2 regions of the Paenibacillus sp. FSL H3-0310 genome follow, and region 1 is predicted to be linked to the other one. Evidence: a T-box and tRNA genes for the amino acid it is inferred to sense, from the RefSeq annotation. Region 1 holds a T-box; the other holds one or more tRNA genes.
The links. The T-box of region 1 lies ahead of argS (arginine--tRNA ligase domain-containing protein). A T-box ahead of a tRNA ligase gene usually reads a tRNA of that ligase, here a tRNA-Arg.

Region 2: it has a tRNA-Arg gene. The T-box ahead of argS (arginine--tRNA ligase domain-containing protein) is inferred to sense a tRNA for this amino acid. The anticodon was not compared.

What each region holds. Positions count from the first base shown of each region.
Region 1 is NZ_JBBODC010000001.1:694,777-704,933, reverse strand. Features, by position in the region: partial or broken gene MHH63_RS03205 (DEAD/DEAH box helicase) at 1-3,211, shown strand, start outside; partial or broken gene MHH63_RS03200 (exosporium glycoprotein BclB-related protein) at 3,285-4,977, opposite strand; gene MHH63_RS03195 (beta strand repeat-containing protein) at 5,408-8,065, opposite strand; gene MHH63_RS03190 (hypothetical protein) at 8,111-8,470, opposite strand; T-box leader at 8,720-8,938, shown strand; gene argS (arginine--tRNA ligase domain-containing protein) at 8,979-9,866, shown strand; gene MHH63_RS03180 (IS3 family transposase) at 9,779-10,157, opposite strand, start outside.
Region 2 is NZ_JBBODC010000002.1:108,052-118,208, forward strand. Features, by position in the region: gene MHH63_RS19990 (3'-5' exonuclease) at 52-804, shown strand; gene MHH63_RS19995 (MerR family transcriptional regulator) at 978-1,730, shown strand; gene aroD (type I 3-dehydroquinate dehydratase) at 1,815-2,579, opposite strand; gene rbsK (ribokinase) at 2,641-3,570, opposite strand; gene glgP (alpha-glucan family phosphorylase) at 3,827-5,443, shown strand; gene katA (catalase KatA) at 5,706-7,163, shown strand; gene MHH63_RS20020 (sporulation protein Cse60) at 7,315-7,509, opposite strand; gene MHH63_RS20025 (GreA/GreB family elongation factor) at 7,906-8,361, shown strand; gene MHH63_RS20030 (YdeI/OmpD-associated family protein) at 8,431-8,895, opposite strand; tRNA gene MHH63_RS20035 (tRNA-Gly) at 8,997-9,067, opposite strand; tRNA gene MHH63_RS20040 (tRNA-Pro) at 9,080-9,153, opposite strand; tRNA gene MHH63_RS20045 (tRNA-Arg) at 9,186-9,262, opposite strand; tRNA gene MHH63_RS20050 (tRNA-Gly) at 9,273-9,347, opposite strand; tRNA gene MHH63_RS20055 (tRNA-Leu) at 9,355-9,439, opposite strand; tRNA gene MHH63_RS20060 (tRNA-Lys) at 9,455-9,530, opposite strand; tRNA gene MHH63_RS20065 (tRNA-Gln) at 9,538-9,612, opposite strand; tRNA gene MHH63_RS20070 (tRNA-Asp) at 9,629-9,706, opposite strand; tRNA gene MHH63_RS20075 (tRNA-Met) at 9,732-9,808, opposite strand; tRNA gene MHH63_RS20080 (tRNA-Met) at 9,880-9,956, opposite strand; tRNA gene MHH63_RS20085 (tRNA-Val) at 9,972-10,047, opposite strand; tRNA gene MHH63_RS20090 (tRNA-Glu) at 10,054-10,125, opposite strand; tRNA gene MHH63_RS20095 (tRNA-Ser) at 10,141-10,157, opposite strand, start outside.

The DNA.
Region 1 (10,157 bases):
ATTTGCCCCGCTCTCGATATGAAGCCATTGTTCAGGGGGCGATCGACTATGAAGTTATGGTGGTCATTGATATTGATGGGGATGTCCAGGCAGAGTGTAATTGTCCAGCCTACTCCCATGGGGGGCCATTCTGTAAACATATCGCGGCTGTGCTGATCAACGTTGACGCCCTTAAAACTGGCCGAGATCGTTCAGAGCCTACCGGAGCTTCGCACCTGTCCTCTATAGAAGATACTGAGATTCTAACCCCACGTATTTTTACAGATACTGCGCAAGACAACGGGGGAAAGTCCAGAGATCAACAGCTCGTGAGCAGCCTACTGGGGATGTTCAGCAACCATACACCGCGTCCTAGCGGTACGGGGGCTTTTGTAGATAACAGACTTCCTCTAAATATAGAGTTTACATGCAAGCCGTTCACTTATAGTTACAGCCACACCATGCTGGGTATAGAAATGAAAGTCGGACCAAAACGTCTATATATTGTTCAGAAAATAAGGGGATTTCTAGAAAGCTTACACCGCGGAGAATCCTTTGAGTTCTCGAAACATTTTATCTATGATCCTGCCATTTACAGCTTTCGGAAGGAAGACAATGTTGTTCTACAGAAGCTGATTGATATTGTATTAAATGAAAAAATGTACCGCGATAACGTAACTCCTTACTCACCTTATGGGGGAAGTATTGGGGGAGATCGTTTGCTGGCCGTCCCTCCTTTTTTCTGGGAGTCGCTTCAGCCTGCGCTTTCAGAGGTCTCTTCGGTATTTTTGCAACAAGAAGAGGTGCTGTACGAAGGCATCCTTGTGTCTAATGAGGCGCCTCCACTCAGCTTTGAATTTGAACAGGCAGAAGAGGATGGATATCATCTGGATATTCAAGGACTTGAGCAGATTTCGGTCTTAGAAGATTACGGGATAGTACTATCGGAAGGTAAGTTGCTGAAGCTATCCCCTCAAGAATGCATACGCCTTGCTGAAATGAAAAAAATGCTGGATTCCTCCCGCCGAAATGGTATCGATATTGCCCCCGAGCAAATGGAGTCTTTTATGGACAAGGTTATTCCTGGTCTGAAAAAGCTAGGCAACGTCCATATCGCCGATTCCATCGCGGATCGGATTGTCCAACATAGGCTTATCGCGAGACTTTATCTGGATCGTGTGAGAGATCGGCTGCTCGCCGGACTAGAGTTCCAATATGGTGACATTGTGATCAATCCCTTAGATGAAAAAGCCCATGTTCGCGGGACGAATTTGATTCTTTTGCGAGACGGGGAGGGAGAAGCCCGCATTCTGGAGCTGATGGAGCACGAATCCTTCGCTAAAACCGAGGGCGGATACATTATGACAGACGAAGAGGGCGAGTACGATTTTTTGTACCATACCATTCCGCTGCTGGAACCGCTGCTTTCGGTCTATGCGACCTCCGCAGTCAAAGCAAGACTGTTTACGAGCACTACACCCCCTAAGGTGAGCATTAGTTGGAATGAAAAGACGGACTGGCTTGATTTTAAATTCGATATGGGGGGATTCCAGAAGCTGAGATTGTTATGGTTCTGAAATCCCTGCAGGAAAAACGCAGATACTACCGCTTGCCTGATGGGGCCCTGCTACCACTGGAGAGCGAGGAGCTTCAAGAAATCATTACCTTTATGAATGATATAGGCATCCGGGAAGGTGAGATCAAAGGGGTGGAATTTTCTCTGCCCGTTGTTCGCGGGCTACATTTGACCTCCACGGATGCTAAGAGTGACTCCATTAAGCTGGGCAGATCCTTTAAAAGGTTACTTGCGAACATGCGGAATCCTGAGAATCTTGATTTTCCTATACCTGACAGTCTGGTTCCTGTGCTAAGGGATTATCAACAATATGGATTTCAGTGGTTGAAGACGTTGGCCCATTACCGTTTTGGTGGTATTTTGGCGGATGATATGGGGTTAGGCAAAACGCTGCAAAGTATCGCTTTTCTCCTGTCAGAACTTCCAGAGATCCGCCAGAATGGACTGCCTGCCCTAATTGTCGCTCCTGCGTCTCTCACTTATAACTGGCTTAATGAGCTTAAAAAATTCACGCCAGAGATCAAAGCTGTCATTGCAGACGGTAATCTAATTGAGCGCGGGCGGATTTTAAAAAATACAGCAAAAGCTGATGTAATCATCACTTCTTATCCGTTGCTTCGCAGAGATGTTCAGCTGTATGCTAAAAAGTCTTTTCATACCCTGATTCTCGATGAAGCACAAACTATAAAAAACCATACTACACAGACATCCCAAGCTGTAATGGCGCTTCAAGCCCGGCACCGTTTTGCACTTACGGGTACTCCCGTGGAGAATGCGTTGGAAGATTTATGGTCCATTTTCGGCACCGTGTTCCCTGGGTTGTTTCCAGGCAAAAAAGCTTTTCATGATTTACCAAGAGAAACGGTTGCGAAGCGGGCGCGTCCCTTTTTGCTGCGGCGCTTAAAGAGTGATGTGTTAAAGGAACTTCCGGACAAAATCGAATCCGTACAAGCATGTGAACTGCTGCCGGAGCAAAAAAAGTTATATGTAGCTTATCTCGCCCGTTTGAAAAAAGAGGCGCTTAAGCATTTGACCCAAGATAGCTTCGGCAATAATAATCGGATCAAAGTTCTGGCGGGACTAACTCGTCTGCGCCAGTTGTGCTGCCACCCTGCTCTTTTTGTCGATGGATATGAAGGAAGCTCTGCTAAATTCGAGCAGCTGCTCGAAATTATAGAAGAATGTCGCAGTTCGGGTAAACGTATGTTAGTATTCTCACAATTCACAGAGATGCTCGGCCTGATTGGACGTGAACTAGGATATCAGGGCATTCCATACTTTTATTTAGATGGTCAAACGCCTGTTTCTCAACGAGTAGATTTATGTAATAAATTTAATGAAGGAGAGCGTGATATTTTCTTAATCTCCTTAAAGGCCGGCGGGACTGGGCTCAACCTAACTGGGGCAGACACTGTAATCCTTTACGATCTTTGGTGGAACCCTGCCGTCGAGCAGCAAGCTGCGGATCGGGCTCACCGGATTGGGCAGAAAAATGTAGTGCAAGTAATTCGTCTCGTCACCCAAGGCACCGTAGAGGACAAGATGTATGAGCTGCAGCAGAAGAAAAAGAACTTGATTGATGAGGTCATCCAGCCAGGTCAAGAAAGCCTGTCTACCCTTACAGAGCAAGATATCCGGGAGATTCTGATGATCTAAATAACAATATTGGAGAAAAAATCAGGATATCCTGCAGCCCATAGGGCTATCGGGATATCCCTTTTTCTTCAGATTATGCGATTGTAACTCCTGCACTAGCATAGCCAGCAACAGTTGTTGCAACGTCAATGCCAGCCGTGACCGTCGAAGTGAAGACCAACAACAAGCGTTCTCCCACAGTTACAGGGATGCTCAAACCTGTGGTATTACCACTGCTAATAGTTCCAAGAGCAATTAATCCTGTAAGCGGAGGACTTAACGTAACTAAAGCCCCAGGTACTGCTGTGAAGGTATTGTTAGGTGTAGTAGATCTGTATAATTGAGCCGTGATTGTTACCGTAGACCCCACTAAACTAACGGAAGCTGTCGCACTAAAATAGGCTGCCATAGACGTAAGCGTTCCAGTTCTGGAACCGAGAACGCAAAGTTCAGCAAGGTTCCAGCCGCTCCGGTGAGATCTATAGTACCGCCTGTAATACTGATATTGGTTGCACTGCTACCAAAACCAACTGCACTTGAAGTATTCAAAAGCCCCCTAATACAGTGGTCATTGCTACTGGAAGACCAGAAGAATATGGAATAATTGCACCTGAACCAGTAGCACCTGTTGCTCCAGTTACACCAGCAGTTCCTGTTGCTCCAGTTACGCCAGCACCTGTCGCTCCAGTTACACCAGCAGTTCCTGTCGCTCCCGTTGCTCCTGCAGTTCCTGTTGCTCCCGTGGCTCCTGCAGTTCCTGTCGCTCCAGTTACACCAGCAGTTCCTGTCGCTCCCGTTACGCCAGCAGTTCCTGTCGCTCCCGTGGCTCCAGCACTTCCTGTCGCTCCCGTTACGCCAGCAGTTCCTGTCGCTCCCGTTACGCCAGCAGTTCCTGTCGCTCCCGTGGCTCCAGCAGTTCCTGTCGCTCCCGTTGCTCCAGCAGTTCCCGTTGCTCCCGTTACGCCAGCAGTTCCTGTCGCTCCCGTTACTCCAGCAGTTCCTGTCGCTCCCGTTGCTCCAGCAGTTCCTGTTGCTCCGGTTACGCCAGCACCTGTCGCTCCCGTTGCTCCAGCAGTTCCCGTTGCTCCCGTTACACCAGCACTTCCTGTCGCTCCCGTTACACCAGCAGTTCCTGTCGCTCCCGTTGCTCCAGCAGTTCCTGTTGCTCCCGTTGCTCCAGCAGTTCCTGTTGCTCCGGTTACGCCAGCACCTGTCGCTCCCGTTGCTCCAGTGCTTCCTGTTGCTCCCGTTGCTCCAGTGCTTCCTGTTGCTCCCGTTGCTCCAGCAGTTCCTGTCGCTCCCGTTGCCCCTGCACTTCCTGTCGCTCCCGTTACTCCAGCACCTGTGGCTCCGGTTACGCCAGCACCTGTCGCTCCCGTTGCACCAACGCTTCCTGTAGCTCCAGTAGCTCCAGTAGCACCTGTAATTCCTATATTTTCTCCATATAATTCAGAGTAGACAAGGCGGTGAGCAGTCACTAATTGACCTGTGCTGCTTTTCCCCCAAACTGAAATTTGAATGGGATCATCAATCATAATTGGTGTTGTGAATAAAAATTCAAATGAATCAAAGTTTGCATAATAATCATTAGTAATTACTTGATTAGGAGCTACATTAACCAGCTCACTTACATATAAAGTTCTTGTCCCATTCATATAATAACCTTCGACTTGAACTGTTGACGGAGTGTCATCGCTCTGATTGACAATTTTAAGAGTAACAAGCTGAGTAGGTCTTACACCCCCTACCAGATTATTTTCTATGGGACCAGTAGATAGTTGACTCAATTTTCAACACCTCATTTTGTATAGATTTTAAAATACTCGTATTATTTGAATTTCAAAAATCAAATCAATCGAACAAGATTCTCCTCAATAGCTTTGTATAAAATGTGTTTTTATCTATAATCATTCCTCCCACCTACTCTAAGTTGATAATCTATGAGCCTAGAAAATTAGTTCATATTTTTTGGCTCTTTATAGTATTATTCTTGTTTTGAATTAAGGTGTGGACATCCATTTAAAAACTACTATTACACATATTTGATTTATTAAAATAAGCTGAAAATCCGTACTGGTTTAATAGAATAAGAATCTAATAAGCAACATTCCAGTCGACTTATAACATATGCCAACAAAACAGGGGGTAACCCGAGAGCCACACTAACGGCTACCGAATTACCCCTGTTATAAACACTGAACTTGAAGATAAATAAGCTTAAGTTAATTCATGAACAGACCAGACGATACCTGCTGAGTTCGCTCCACCCAAATTCAAAGGAACCGTCAAACCATTTGCCACATAGAACAAGCCAATCACATCACCTGCGGTTAATGCAAATTCTCCAGCCAGCGTCACAGTACCACTTCCCAAAATTGCTCTCAAATCTAATATAAGTGCAACATTCACATCAAGTACTGGGAACAACCCACTTACCAGATTTGTTGCAGTAGGAGAAGTTCTCTGAACTACGAAAGCCGGATTAACTCCAGCACCAAGACTGATAGAAAGTGAGGCAGTTGTAGAATAATTGATAGTCGCTTCAATCGAATATCTACCAGTTGTCGGAATGGTATAATTTCCGCCAACTTCGTCGAAAGACGGGCTATCATAAAAAGGTGTTGTCACAGTCCAGCCAGTTAATTGTGTAGATGTGGAAATTGCCAATGAGGGCTTGAAAGCAGAAAACCCTTCTTGTTGAATGTTCGGACCTGTAGCTCCAGTTACTCCGGTTGCACCTGTTGCACCAGTGAGCCCAGTTGCTCCGGTAGCTCCGGTAGCTCCGGCCACTCCAACTCCTGTTGCTCCAGTTACACCAGCTACTCCTGTTGCTCCGGTTACACCAGCTATTCCAGTCGCTCCTGTTACTCCCGTTGTTCCCGTTACTCCAGCTACTCCTGTTGCCCCCGTTGCTCCTGCTACTCCAGTCGCTCCGGTCACTCCAGCTTCACCCGTTGCTCCGGTTACACCAGCTACTCCTGTTGCTCCCGTTGCTCCTGCTACTCCAGTCGCTCCGGTCACTCCTGTTTCACCCGTTGCTCCGGTTACACCAGCTACTCCCGTTGCTCCGGTTACACCAGCTACTCCTGTTGCTCCAGTTGCTCCTGCTACTCCAGTCGCTCCGGTTACTCCTGTTTCACCCGTTGCTCCGGTTACACCAGCTACTCCTGTTGCTCCGGTTGCCCCAGCTACTCCCGTTGCTCCAGTCGCTCCAGCTTCACCCGTTGCTCCGGTTGCCCCAGCTACTCCCGTTGCTCCGGTCGCTCCCGTTGCTCCTGTTGCTCCATCCGCTCCGGTTGCACCAGTCGCCCCCGTTGCACCAGTTACTCCGTTTGCTCCTGTAGCTCCAGTCTCTCCTGCTCCGGTCGCTCCCGTTGCTCCGTCAGCTCCCGTTGCACCAGTCGCCCCAGTTGCTCCATCGACTCCAGTCGCCCCAGTTTCTCCTGCTCCGGTCGCTCCGGTAGCACCCGTTGCTCCTGTCGCTCCCGTTGCTCCGTCTGCTCCCGTTGCTCCTGTTGCACCTGTAGCTCCATCTGCTCCTGTTGCCCCAGTCTCTCCTGCTCCGGTCGCCCCGGTTGCTCCGTCTGCTCCCGTTGCACCCGTTGCTCCATCCGCTCCGGTTGCACCAGTCGCCCCCGTTGCACCAGTTACTCCGTTTGCTCCTGTAGCTCCAGTCTCTCCTGCTCCGGTCGCTCCCGTTGCTCCGTCAGCTCCCGTTGCACCAGTCGCCCCAGTTGCTCCATCGACTCCAGTCGCCCCAGTCTCTCCTGCTCCAGTCGCTCCCGTTGCTCCGTCTGCTCCCGTTGCTCCTGTTGCACCTGTAGCTCCATCTGCTCCTGTTGCCCCAGTCTCTCCTGCTCCGGTCGCCCCCGTTGCTCCGTCTGCTCCCGTTGCACCCGTTGCTCCATCCGCTCCGGTTGCACCAGTCACTCCATCTGCACCTGTTGCACCTGTTGCCCCTGTCTCTCCTGCTCCGGTCGCTCCAGTTGCTCCGTCTGCTCCCGTTGCACCAGTCGCCCCAGTTACTCCGTTTGCTCCTGTAGCTCCAGTCTCTCCTGCTCCGGTCGCCCCGGTTGCTCCGTCTGCTCCCGTTGCACCCGTTGCTCCATCCGCTCCCGTTGCACCAGTCACTCCATCTGCACCTGTTGCACCTGTCTCTCCTGCTCCGGTCGCTCCAGTTGCTCCGTCTGCTCCCGTTGCACCAGTCGCCCCAGTTACTCCGTCTGCTCCTGTAGCTCCAGTCTCTCCTGCTCCGGTCGCTCCAGTTACTCCATCCGCTCCGGTTGCACCAGTTGCACCTGTAGCTCCATCGGCACCTGTTGCCCCAGTCTCTCCTGCTCCAGTCGCTCCAGTCGCTCCAGTTGCTCCATCCGCTCCCGTTGCACCAGTCGCCCCAGTCACTCCATCTGCACCAGTAGCTCCAGTCTCTCCTGCGCCGGTCGCTCCCGTTGCTCCTGTTGCTCCATCCGCTCCCGTTGCACCAGTCGCCCCGGTCGCGCCGGTCGCGCCAGTTATTCCTTGCGTTACACCAAGCAATTCTGCATGTACAAGTCGATGGGCAGTCACAATCTGGCCAACGCTATTTTTTCCCCATACTGAGATTTGAATCGGATCATCTACCAGACTTGTAGTTGTAAAAATAAATTCGAACGCATCAAAATCGCCATAATAATCACGTGTTATAACTTCATTAGGTGCTACATTTATCAGCTCGCTTACATATAAAGTTCTTGTCCCATCCATATAGTATCCTTGAACAAGAGCCATTGATGAATCAATGTCACTTCGGTTATCAATTTTGACAGTAACATGCTGAGTAGGTCTTACACCCCCTACCATACTATTGTCTATCGGTCCGGTAGATAAATAACTCAATTTCTCATCACTCCTTTAACGTTAACTGTGTCACAAAAATAATTATTAAATTAATACTGCCTGCTTCTCCCACGCAACTATGCGATGAGGATCTACCAATGCCCCCGAGTTCTGTTTTCCCCAGACTGAAATCCCAACCTCTGCTTCAACTGCTTCTACTGTTGTAAACACAAATTCAAATGCGTCCAAGTCGGCAAAATAGTTCTTAGTTAAAACTTGATTAGGTGCTAGATTTACTGTTTCATTCACATACATCGTTCTTGATCCGTTAAGAAGGAAACCTTGAATAACTAGATTATAAGGATTAAGAGAATCCCGATTAACTACTTTTACGGTTACCAGTTGCGACGGTCTGACCCCTAGGATCGGGCTGTTATCTATAGGTCCAGTAGAAAAAATAGCCATGTTTTATTCACTCCTCCCTTCCACTACAAATTGAAAGATTAGTGGCTCCATATAGTAATATTCCTTGGCTTGAGTTAGCGTGTGGACTGTTGTGCAAAGGAACAGCTAGTCCTATAACAAGACATCCTTCTTTTTCCAAATTTATAATCTACTAAACTGATAATCTAACAACAAAGAGCAACCAAGATTGTTAAGAAGCTAACCACTATTGCTTTTTATGAAATATTAGGTATACTGGTAAAAATTAATTAAGCATCGATGAGCGGGAGAGTAATTAACGAGATCTAGTCCTCAGCGAGCCGGGAGAGTGTAAGCCGGTACAGATCCCTTTAATGAAGCGCACCCGTGAGATGGACTTCTGAACCTTAGTAGGAAGTCCCGGCTGAAGGCCGTTATCCCGTAAGGTGGCTGAACAACTTGTTCAGCAACGAGAGTGGTACCGCGAGCGCTAAAGCCCTCGTCTCTTTTGAGACGAGGGCTTTTTTGTATTTTCAAAGGAGGGTATACCATGTTAAATCAAATCATCAAAGACGGAATCGAGCACAGTGTACAACGTGTATTCAATACCTTAGGAGCTGACTATCCAGAGGACATTGCCATTCTGATCGAACAGCCAGCAAATCTAGAACATGGTGATTATTCATGCAATATCGCTATGCAGCTAGCCAAAACTTTACGAAAATCCCCAATGGTCATAGCAGAATTAGTGAAAGCAGAACTTCAATTCCAAGGGCGCCTCGCCGGTCTTTTACAAAAAGTTGAAGTCGCTGCTCCCGGATTTATCAATTTGTATATGAATTGGCAAAGCTGGGCTGAACATTCCTTTGAACTGCCTGCCAGCACTGGGGAAAAAGTCATCATCGAGCACACTTCTATCAACCCCAACAAAGCCGCTCACGTAGGTCATCTAAGAAACGCCTGTATCGGCGATACTCTAGTCAGAATTATGAAAAGAACTGGGTATAACGTAGAGGTCCATAACTACATTGATGATCTCGGCAATCAGCTGGCGGATACAGTTGTTGGATTATTAAATATATCTTTAGAAGGGGAACACCAACGTTTCGGTGATTTTTGCTGGGATCTTTATGCCAAAGTGAACAAAGAATATGCGCTGAACCCTGAGATGACACATAAGCGCACAGATATACTGCACTCCCTTGAACAAGGGGGCGGTAACGAAGCCTGGCTGGGCAACCTTGTAGCTGAACGCATCGTTAGAGAGCATGTAGAGGAAATGAAACATTTTGGAATTTATTATGATTTGCTGGTATGGGAGAGCTGGACCTCTGTCAAGAAAGTGGACAGTCACGCAACAGACATTCTAGTCAATTGCTCAGCAAAACGAACTGGAGAAAGATACCCCAGCGCGCCATGCATTCGCTTGCGGTTATAGTAAAACTCAATATATTGAAAAAGTGTCTGGTAGGCTTGCTCCTTAGTTTTGAATCGTGGATTACAATAAATGAGCTCCTTTTTCAAAATGCTGTGCCACGACTCGATACAGGCGTTATCATAACAGTTACCTCTGCGGCTCATGCTGGACTCCATGCCATACGCTTTCAACTGCTTCGTGTATTCATGAGAAGTATATTGAGAACCTCTATCGGAGTGATGTAATAGACCCTTTTCCGGTTGTTTAGCTTCGTAGGCATCTTGTAAAGCGCCCGAAATCAAGCTAGTTTCC
Region 2 (10,157 bases), on a different contig from region 1:
TCGACGTATTAAGCACTACAGCGTCAGTCATGGAAACGGAGGCAAGTACCTGTGGATTATATTATTCTGGACATCGAATTCAACGGCCGTAAGTTTGCCAGCGAGCACCCTATGGAGGTCATTGAGATTGGAGCCGTCCGGTTAGACTCTTCACTGCAGTATAAGGATGAATTTTCTTCCTTGATCAAACCTATATATTTCTCCACCCTGAATTCCTTTATTAAGAAAAAAACGGGTATCCCTCAAGAGGAAATCGACATTGCCGCCCGCTTCCCCAAAGTCATCACTGCTTTTAGAGAGTGGCTTGATCTAAGTACAGACGGAGTTCTGCTGCTTACCTGGGGTGGCGAAGACATGAAGCGAATCATTCAGGATGTGCGCATGCACAAGATGGACGAATCCTACTGGATGTCCGCTACGTATTTCGATTTGCTCAAAGGAGTTCTTCGTGCGCGTGGTCTTAGCAATGATGTCAGCGTGGAAAGCGCGATGGCATTGTTTGAGCTTGAGCCTACTGGATCTGCACACCGGGCGCTGGATGATGCACGGATGACGTCAGAGATCTTCCGCGCCGTGTTTAAGGATCTGGATTTTGAGCGTTCACAGCATTACGTAGATACCTTCTCCAATGCCAAAGAACGCAAAACAGTTAAGGTAGCCATAAAGGCTATGACCTCACAAAAAATTGTACCTACCTGGGACCTTGTCGTTGAACACTACTTCTCAGACAAAGCAACCCTTGCGGACCCTCGTAAGCTGGAGGAATTGCACAATTATTTCACAGCACAGATGGGCCATAAATAAATTCAAGCAGCAAAGCTTAACATTATAGACTTATTCATAGCAGCGGCAGACTTCCCCATGATCATTCAGAGGGTAGCTGCCGCTGTTTTGGATATGCTAAAAAAACCATTTGACCTTCACGTTACGTAAAGGTGTACATTTGATTTGTAGGAGGTGATACTACGGAATACACAGTGCAGAAGCTCGCAGAGTTAGCTGGAATCAGCACACGGACCCTGCGCTACTACGATGAGTTTGGCATTCTTAAGCCGGCGAGAATCAACTCTTCGGGGTATCGTATCTATGGCCGTACCGAAGTAGATCTACTACAGCAAATTTTATTTTATCGGGAGCTTGGCTTAAGTCTGAAACGTATCAAGGCTATTATGACAGAGCCCTCATTCGACGGAGCCAAAGCGCTGCGGGAGCATCATGACAAGCTACTGGAAAAAAGACAGCAATTAGATCTATTAATCGCTAACGTCGAAAAGACGCTGGCTCAAAAAGAAGGGAGAATTACCATGAGTGATACTGAAAAATTCGAAGGCTTTAAACAAAAGCTGGTAGATGACAACGAAAAGAAATATGGCCAAGAAATAAGGGAGAAATACGGAGATGACACCATTAATCAATCCAACCAAAAGCTTAAAGGAATGACAGAAGAACAATATGCCGCTATACAACAGCTTGAGGAAGAGATGTTCGAAACACTCTTGCAAGCAATGGAGCATGGAGACCCTGCCAGTGTATTAGCGCAAAAAAGTGCAGACCTACACCGTGAGTGGCTCTCCTTCTACTGGAATTCCTATTCCAAAGAAGCTCATGCTGGTGTTGCACAATTGTATGTTGATGATGAACGTTTTACCGAATACTATGACAAACGCCGCCCTGGACTCGCTGCGTTTCTAAGAGATGCCGTACATGTATATACGGGAAAAAATGCGTAAGCGCACGAACAATATTTTAAAATAGAAAAAGGCATCCGGATACTCCGGATGCCTTTTTTTTGAGGCAATAGCAATCAGCAGAAATCACAGACTGCGGTGCAGCAGCGACAATGTATTCCGAAGCTCAGCGACAGCTACCTGGCCAGGTGCAGAAGGTTTATGTGCAGCTCCGAAGGTAAGCGCTGAACCAAAAACTTCACCTGCCAAACGGCTGATCACCCCGGCTCCCGCCATAGACATCGTTATAATCGGACGGTCTGCATATTTTTCCTTCATGATATGTGTAGCTTCCAGCAAAGTTAACACATCGCCTGCATCTTGGGGCATAACGGCAATTTTAGGCAAATCCCCGCCAAGCTCCTGCGCCTTGCATAACCGTGAGATGATCTCCTCTTTAGGAGGTGTACCCTGAAAATCATGATTTGAAATAATGACAGACACGTTATGAGCATGAGCAGCTTCGACCAGTAGCTTTACATCCTGCTCATCATTAAATAGTTCAACATCTATTATATCTACTAGACCGCTCTCGGCAGCAGCTTTATTCAGTGCTGTGTAATATTCCGTGCTGACTTGCTTCTCTCCACCTTCTTTTGCACTCCGAAAAGTAAAAATCAGCGGCAGATCTGGAATCACAGAACAGATTTCGCTTAGTGCGTTCTTTACAGCTGCAACGTCTTCCACTTCAGCAAAAAAATCCGTCCGCCACTCCACCAAATCAGGTTGCAGTACTTTCAGCGCTTCCGCTTCCTGCTTCAGCTCAGACAAGGTCGCTCCAATTAGCGGAACACATATCTTAGGGATTCCTTCGCCGATGATCACATTTTTAACGGTTACTGTTCTGCTCATTATTTAAGCTCCTTATCCTATCTCATCTAGTATAGATCTTGAATATCCTGTACTGTCTATTCTACAGCGATTTACGTTTTAGAAACTGCTCGACCTCGGACAACTGCGGCAATGAAGGGATCGCCCCTTCTTTCCCTACAGCCAATGCACCTACAGCATTAGCGAAGCTCACGGCTTCCTCCAAGGTCTTCCCTAAGACCAGCTGCTGGGCTAATGCGCCATTAAATGAGTCACCGGCAGCAACTGTATCTACCGCCTTTACCGGGAAGCCTGGAACAGCCTTGGCACCTTCAGCATTCACAATCAGGGCACCTTTTGAACCCAAGGTTACAATTACGTTCTGTACTCCTTTTTGCAGCAAAATACGGGCTGCCTGCTCAGCAGTCTCTGCGCTATCCACAATCATTCCGGACAAAATCCCGGCTTCCGTCTCATTAGGTGTCAGGTAAGATACCTGAGCCAGCATCTCATCCTTTAGCACTCTAGCTGGTGCAGGATTAAGGATGACCGGAATCCCCTTACGATGGGCAATCGCAATCGCCTGCTCACTCATCGCCAGATCCATTTCAAGCTGCAGCACAATGATCTTAGCCTGGCTAATCACAGCCTCCAATGCCTGAATATCCTCTACCGTAAGCTCAATATTCGCTCCAGGTACCACGATAATCCGATTTTCTCCATCTTCTTCAATAACGATTGAGGCGACTCCTGTTGCCTCATGTTCACTTACAGAAATATGCTCTATATGAATGCCTTCATTCCTGATAATCTCCAGCATTTCGCTACCAAAGGTATCTTTTCCAACTCTTCCGATCATACTAACCTCTGCACCCAGACGTGCTGCGGCAACGGCCTGATTTGCCCCTTTTCCGCCAGGAGATAGAGCAAAGGCTTGTCCAATCAGGGTTTCTCCTGCATTTGGTGACCGGTTTGTACGTACCACCATATCCATATTCAAGCTTCCAATCACAACTATATCCAACTTAGACACCACCATTAATTATTTCTTCAATCTCTTTATCTTAGGGGCTTCTGTCCACTTTATCAATCAATTCCGCTCAATTGGATTCAAAATGGTTGTTTTCACCAAATTGACGTTATGCTTTTATTCATCGAGTGTGCTAGAATAGTGGTGCAATCGCTTCCACAATGATTGGCTGCACTATTTTGAGCAAACGTTTGCACCTAAGATAATGCCCGCAGCTTCACTGCAATTTAATCTAATCCGTGATTAGGAGGCTTATCAAGTGAACGAACAAAAATTACCGTCAGTCGCTTATTTTAGTATGGAGTACGGGCTGCATTCCGATTTCAAAATGTATGCCGGAGGTCTGGGCATTCTTGCCGGAGACTACATCAAGGGTGCAAAAGATATCAACGCCCCTATCATCCCTATTGGGCTGAAGTGGAAACAAGGTTACACGGACCAAAAGATTGATGCCAATGGCAATCCGTACGACTCCTATCACAATTATGTTTATGAGTTTCTTGAAGATACAGGGGTTAAGGTAACTGTTAAAGTCCGAAAAACCGATGTGGTATGCAAAGTATGGAAAACTGATTATTTTGGCAACAGCACATTGTATTTACTGGATACGGATATTCCCGAGAATAATGATGCCTGGATCACAGGCCAATTGTACGGCTGGTTCGGCGAAGAACGGATCGCACAAGAGATCGTACTTGGGATTGGTGGAGTCAAAGCTATGCGTGCACTGCAAATCCCTATTGATGTCTATCACTTCAATGAGGGTCATGCGGCTCTAGCGGCTATCGAGCTAATCCGTGAAAAAATGTCCGGAGGCCATACCTTCGAAGAAGCGTGGAAAGCTACTCGCGAAGAAGTCGTATTCACTACCCACACACCAATCAAAGAAGGCAACGAAACCCATCCTCTCGACCGACTTGAGTATATGAGTGCGTTCAACGGCTTAACCCGTGACCAGATGGAGCGGATCGGCGGCGAGCCATTTAATATGACGGTTGCAGGTTTAAGGCTATCACGTATCTCCAACGCAGTAGCCCAGCTACACGCCGATACGGCTAATAAAATGTGGAAGGAAGTAGCCGGAAGATCAGAAATTATAGGCATTACTAATGCCATCCATACTCCTACCTGGGTAGATGATAGAATGACGCAAGCCTACGAACAGGATGGAGACTTATGGGCAGTGCATAAAGAGATCAAGGGCGAACTGATCCAGTTCATCAAAGAACGTTCCGGCATTAGCTTAAATGCTGACAATCTACTCATCGGCTTCTCACGCAGAGCTGCTCCATATAAACGAAGCGACCTGATCTTCTCGCAGCCAGAAATTATCGAACCTTATCTGGAGTCTGGAAAGATACAAATTGTATTCTCCGGCAAAGCGCACCCACTCGATGATAACGGTAAAAAAATCGTCAGTAACCTAGTAGCGATGATGAAAAAGTATCCAAAGAGTGTTGTGTTCCTCGAGAATTACGATATGACGATTGGCGCCCAGCTGACGCGCGGTACTGATATTTGGCTCAACAATCCACGCAGACCATTGGAAGCCAGCGGCACCTCCGGGATGAAAGCAGCTATGAACGGTGTATTGAACTGTTCTATTCTGGATGGCTGGTGGCCGGAAGCCTGCATCGATGGTGAGAATGGCTGGCAGATTGGAGACGGCTTCGAAGCTACAGACTTTGAGGTGCTGGATAAGCATGATAGTGATGCACTGTACGACACCTTATTGAAACGTGTACTCCCAACCTTTTACGAGAATCGTGAACAGTGGGTACAAATGATGAAAAAGAGTATCGAAACCACCCGTACGGAGTTTGCCACCAAAAGAATGTTAGATGAATATTACAACAGAATGTACATTAAAGCCTAAGTACAAGAACCGAATATCTTCTATATCAAAAAATACAGCGCACCCCTTCAGTGATGGTAGGGATGCGCTGTTTCTTTTTTAATTCTGCTAAGTAATTAATCACTTTGTCTATCATATATATCTGAATGTGCCAACGCTGTAATGACGATTACCACATATTGTAATGAGTCAATTATTTAAAAAGTGTTGCAATTTCTCTAAAAAACATTAATATAGAACTTATACTAAATCTAAAATCAAATCTCATGAGGTGATTCTATTAATGAGCTCCAATAATAATAATCTTACAACCAGCTGGGGTGCTCCAGTAGGCGACAATCAGAATTCAATGACAGCCGGTGACCGCGGTCCCACTTTACTGCAAGATGTCCATTTGCTTGAGAAATTAGCCCACTTTAACAGAGAACGTGTTCCTGAACGTGTCGTTCATGCTAAAGGTGCAGGCGCTCACGGGTATTTTGAAGTTACAAAAGATCTAACCCAATACACAAAAGCTAACTTTTTGTCTGAAGTAGGCAAACGTACACCGTTGTTCATTCGTTTTTCTACTGTAGCTGGTGAATTAGGTTCTGCTGATACCGTACGCGACCCTCGTGGATTTGCCGTGAAGTTCTATACTGAAGAAGGAAACTATGATCTCGTAGGTAACAATACGCCTGTATTCTTCGTTCGTGATGCGATTAAATTCCCGGACTTTATTCATACACAGAAACGTGATCCACAGACACATCTGAAGAACCCGAATGCTGTATGGGACTTCTGGTCTTTATCGCCTGAATCTCTGCATCAGGTAACGATTTTGATGTCGGATCGCGGAATTCCAGCTACGCTGAGACATATGCATGGGTTCGGTAGCCATACCTTCAAGTGGGTAAATGCCGAGGGCAATGCAGTCTGGGTGAAATACCATTTCAAAACAGAACAAGGCATTAAGAATCTAGATGCAGACCTTGCTGCCAAAATCGCTGGGGAAAACCCGGATTATCATACAGAGGACTTGTTTAATGCTATTGATAAAGGAGATTTCCCTGCTTGGAAGCTCTACGTGCAAATTATGCCAATCGAGGATGCGAAGACTTACCGTTTTGATCCATTTGATGTAACAAAGGTCTGGTCGCAAAAAGATTATCCGTTAATCGAGGTTGGACGTATGGTATTGGATCGCAATCCGGAGAACTACTTTGCTGAAGTAGAACAAGTTACATTCTCCCCCGGCTCTTTCGTTCCTGGTATTGAAGCTTCGCCTGATAAATTGCTACAAGGCCGTCTGTTCGCTTATGGTGATGCACACCGTCACCGGGTTGGTCCCAACCATAACAGTTTACCTATCAACCGTCCAAAAGTAGAAGTGAAGAACTATCAACGTGATGGTGGCATGGCCTTGGGCAACAATGGCGGTTCCGGTGCCTATTACGAGCCTAACAGCTTAGGAGGACCTAAAGAATCACCGCAGCATAAAACATCGCCGTTCGAAGTCTCTGGTTATGCGGATAGTGTCTCCTACAATAGTGACGATCACTATACACAACCAGGTGACTTGTACCGTCTAATGTCTGAAGAAGAACGTACCCGTCTAGTTCAAAATATCGTTGGCGCTATGACTCCTGTTGAAAGTAACGATATCAAACGTCTCCAGATTGAGCATTTCTTTAAAGCTGATCCAGACTTGGGACAGCGTATCGCATCCGGTTTGGGTTTATCTGTACCAGACGGAATGTAAGATTGTAAATGCACTTATAAACTAAAGAGGACCTTTGCCCGTAGATGGGAAAGGTCCTCTTTTTGCTAATTAGCTGAAAACATAATAAATGATGACAATCACAACGCCCAGCGTGGAGACAATGGATAGACATGAAAAAAACGTGTTCCAGTTATTGCCTTTCATTTGTCTTATACACGACCAGTATAGTGGTTCTTTGGTGCTCTGCCCCATCACGTGATGATTTAACTACCGAACCGTAACAGATATTCACAATCTGTTCCTCCCGTAGTCCTGCCAGGAACTCATTAGCTTTATTCTCTGCATAAGAATTATCAGCATCTACAAACTCTTTAACTTGAATCATCCTGATCTCCTCCTTTAATAAATTAAGTAGTTATTTTATAGTTCTGGAATCTATATGTGAACTCAACGAAATGTACATGGCGTATCACTCCCCAGGTAACAATTAATGTAAAAATATCTTCAAAATACAGTATAGGCATTTCGCAGTTTTCTACGAAATGCCTATGCATCAGCCTATCATAGCACCCAAGTATGTAATAGTCAAAGGTTTTCATTACAATATTTAGAAGGTTTTAATTCCCCTTTTAAAATGGATTGGATTTACAAATAGAAGCTGGTATACTGATCAGAAGGTCTCCATTGGGGGACCTCTATTTGTATAGGAGGGATTTTAAGATGGCAACACACCATAACAGGTTTACAAGGAATGTGCTACTTAGAGGGGGTGAAATCTACTATGAACCATAGTCTTATCTATGAAGGCTCACGGACACAGCTGCTTCAGCAGCTTATCTATTTTGATGAGGAAAAAATCGCATTTCTAAATCAGTACTTTCCGGTACGGAGCAAGGATAGAAGCAACGCTGAAACGCTGTTATCCCGTTATTGCTCCGAGCTGGAACAATTACTAACTGAGTTCAATGGTGAAGATTTAAATTCACAGGTCTTTATCGGAAGTCAGCTGCAGCTTCGTTACTTGGACGATAATACTACAGATATCTATACCATCGTATTTCCTAACCAAGCAGAACCTAACAATAACAAGATTTCTATGTTGTCACCTATAGGCATGCAGCTGCTGCTGGCTGAGCTCGGCAGTACTTGTCAGCTAGCGATTCCTTCAGGTCAACTAGAGGTGAAGATCGAAAGCATTAAGTTCGTGAATAATGGTGAAGTAGGCGTTCTTATATAAGGACGATCCCTTATATACCCACTACAGCAGCGTCCCTTTCCAGATATTAAGGAGGAGGACGCTGTTCTATTATTTAAGCCTCAAACCTACTTCCAGCTTATTAACTGACTTCTGGATCCTTGCTGCTCTGGTTTCCGGTCTTTTCGCCCCTTCGATCCAGCTCACATATTCCTTCCGATAGGAATAAGCCAAGCTGTTATAATATACCTCTGCCTGCTCATTGCTGCTTAGTGCGTCCAGAAAATCTTCTGGAGCTTCTATCTCTCGCAATTGATGATCTTGTTCCATTGTCACCCGAACTATATCTCCAGGTTGAGCATGGGCTAAGTCTCGCAGTTCTTTTTTTACGACCATAAAATGTTTCCCATTACCATGCGGCATGAGTGTTCCTTTATAGGGAATGTCATTCAGGCTTCCTTTAACTTGTATCCTTGATTTAGTTTCATATATTTGTTCAGCGTCAAAAGGAACCGTAAGATATGTCCAACTCCCATTCGTATCTGGTCTGACTAACCTTGCTTCAAATTCAAACATTGGCCGCTCCTCAAATAAAATCTCTAGTTCCTATTGTATCCATACGTGCTTAACTATACAAAAAAACACCCGCCTAATACCGGCAGGTGTTTCTCTTTATAAGCGGGTGATGGGAATCGAACCCACGCTATCAGCTTGGAAGGCTGAAGTTCTACCATTGAACTACACCCGCAAAGGTATAAAATCGGGATGACACGATTTGAACATGCGACCCCCTGGTCCCAAACCAGGTGCTCTACCAAGCTGAGCTACATCCCGTTAACAATACTATAACTGCTTAGTAATAAAAATGGCGCGCCCTGAGAGATTCGAACTCCCGGCCTTTTGATTCGTAGTCAAACGCTCTATCCAGCTGAGCTAAGGGCGCAAAATCTATATGGAGCGGACGACGGGAATCGAACCCGCGACCCTCGCCTTGGCAAGGCGATGCTCTACCGCTGAGCCACGTCCGCAAAAACATGGTGCGCGTGAAGGGACTCGAACCCCCACGTCGTGAAACGCCAGATCCTAAGTCTGGTGCGTCTGCCAATTCCGCCACACGCGCACACTTTAAAGAAAATGGTGAGCCATGAAGGACTCGAACCTTCGACACCCTGATTAAAAGTCAGGTGCTCTACCAACTGAGCTAATGGCTCTCATAAATGGCTGGGGATATAGGATTTGAACCTATGCATGACGGAGTCAAAGTCCGTTGCCTTACCGCTTGGCTAATCCCCAATAATAATTAACTAAATGGCGGAACCGACGGGATTCGAACCCGCGATCTCCTGCGTGACAGGCAGGCATGTTAGGCCAACTACACCACGGTTCCATAGACATAATGCATAAGTGTAAATTGGTTGCGGGGGCAGGATTTGAACCTGCGGCCTTCGGGTTATGAGCCCGACGAGCTACCGGGCTGCTCCACCCCGCGTCATTAATTAGTATATACTATTCATTTTCACCATACCAGCTTATCCCTAAACATAATGTATAAGAGTAAATTGGTTGCGGGGGCAGGACTTGAACCTGCGACCTTCGGGTTATGAGCCCGACGAGCTACCGGGCTGCTCCACCCCGCGTCAGTGAAAAAAATATGGTGGAGGCTGAGGGGATCGAACCCCCGACCCTCTGCTTGTAAGGCAGATGCTCTCCCAGCTGAGCTAAGCCTCCATGATATGACCCGTATGGGATTCGAACCCATGTTACCTCCGTGAAAGGGAGGTGTCTTAACCCCTTGACCAACGGGCCATGCTAATAATTTTATGGCGGAGAGAGAGGGA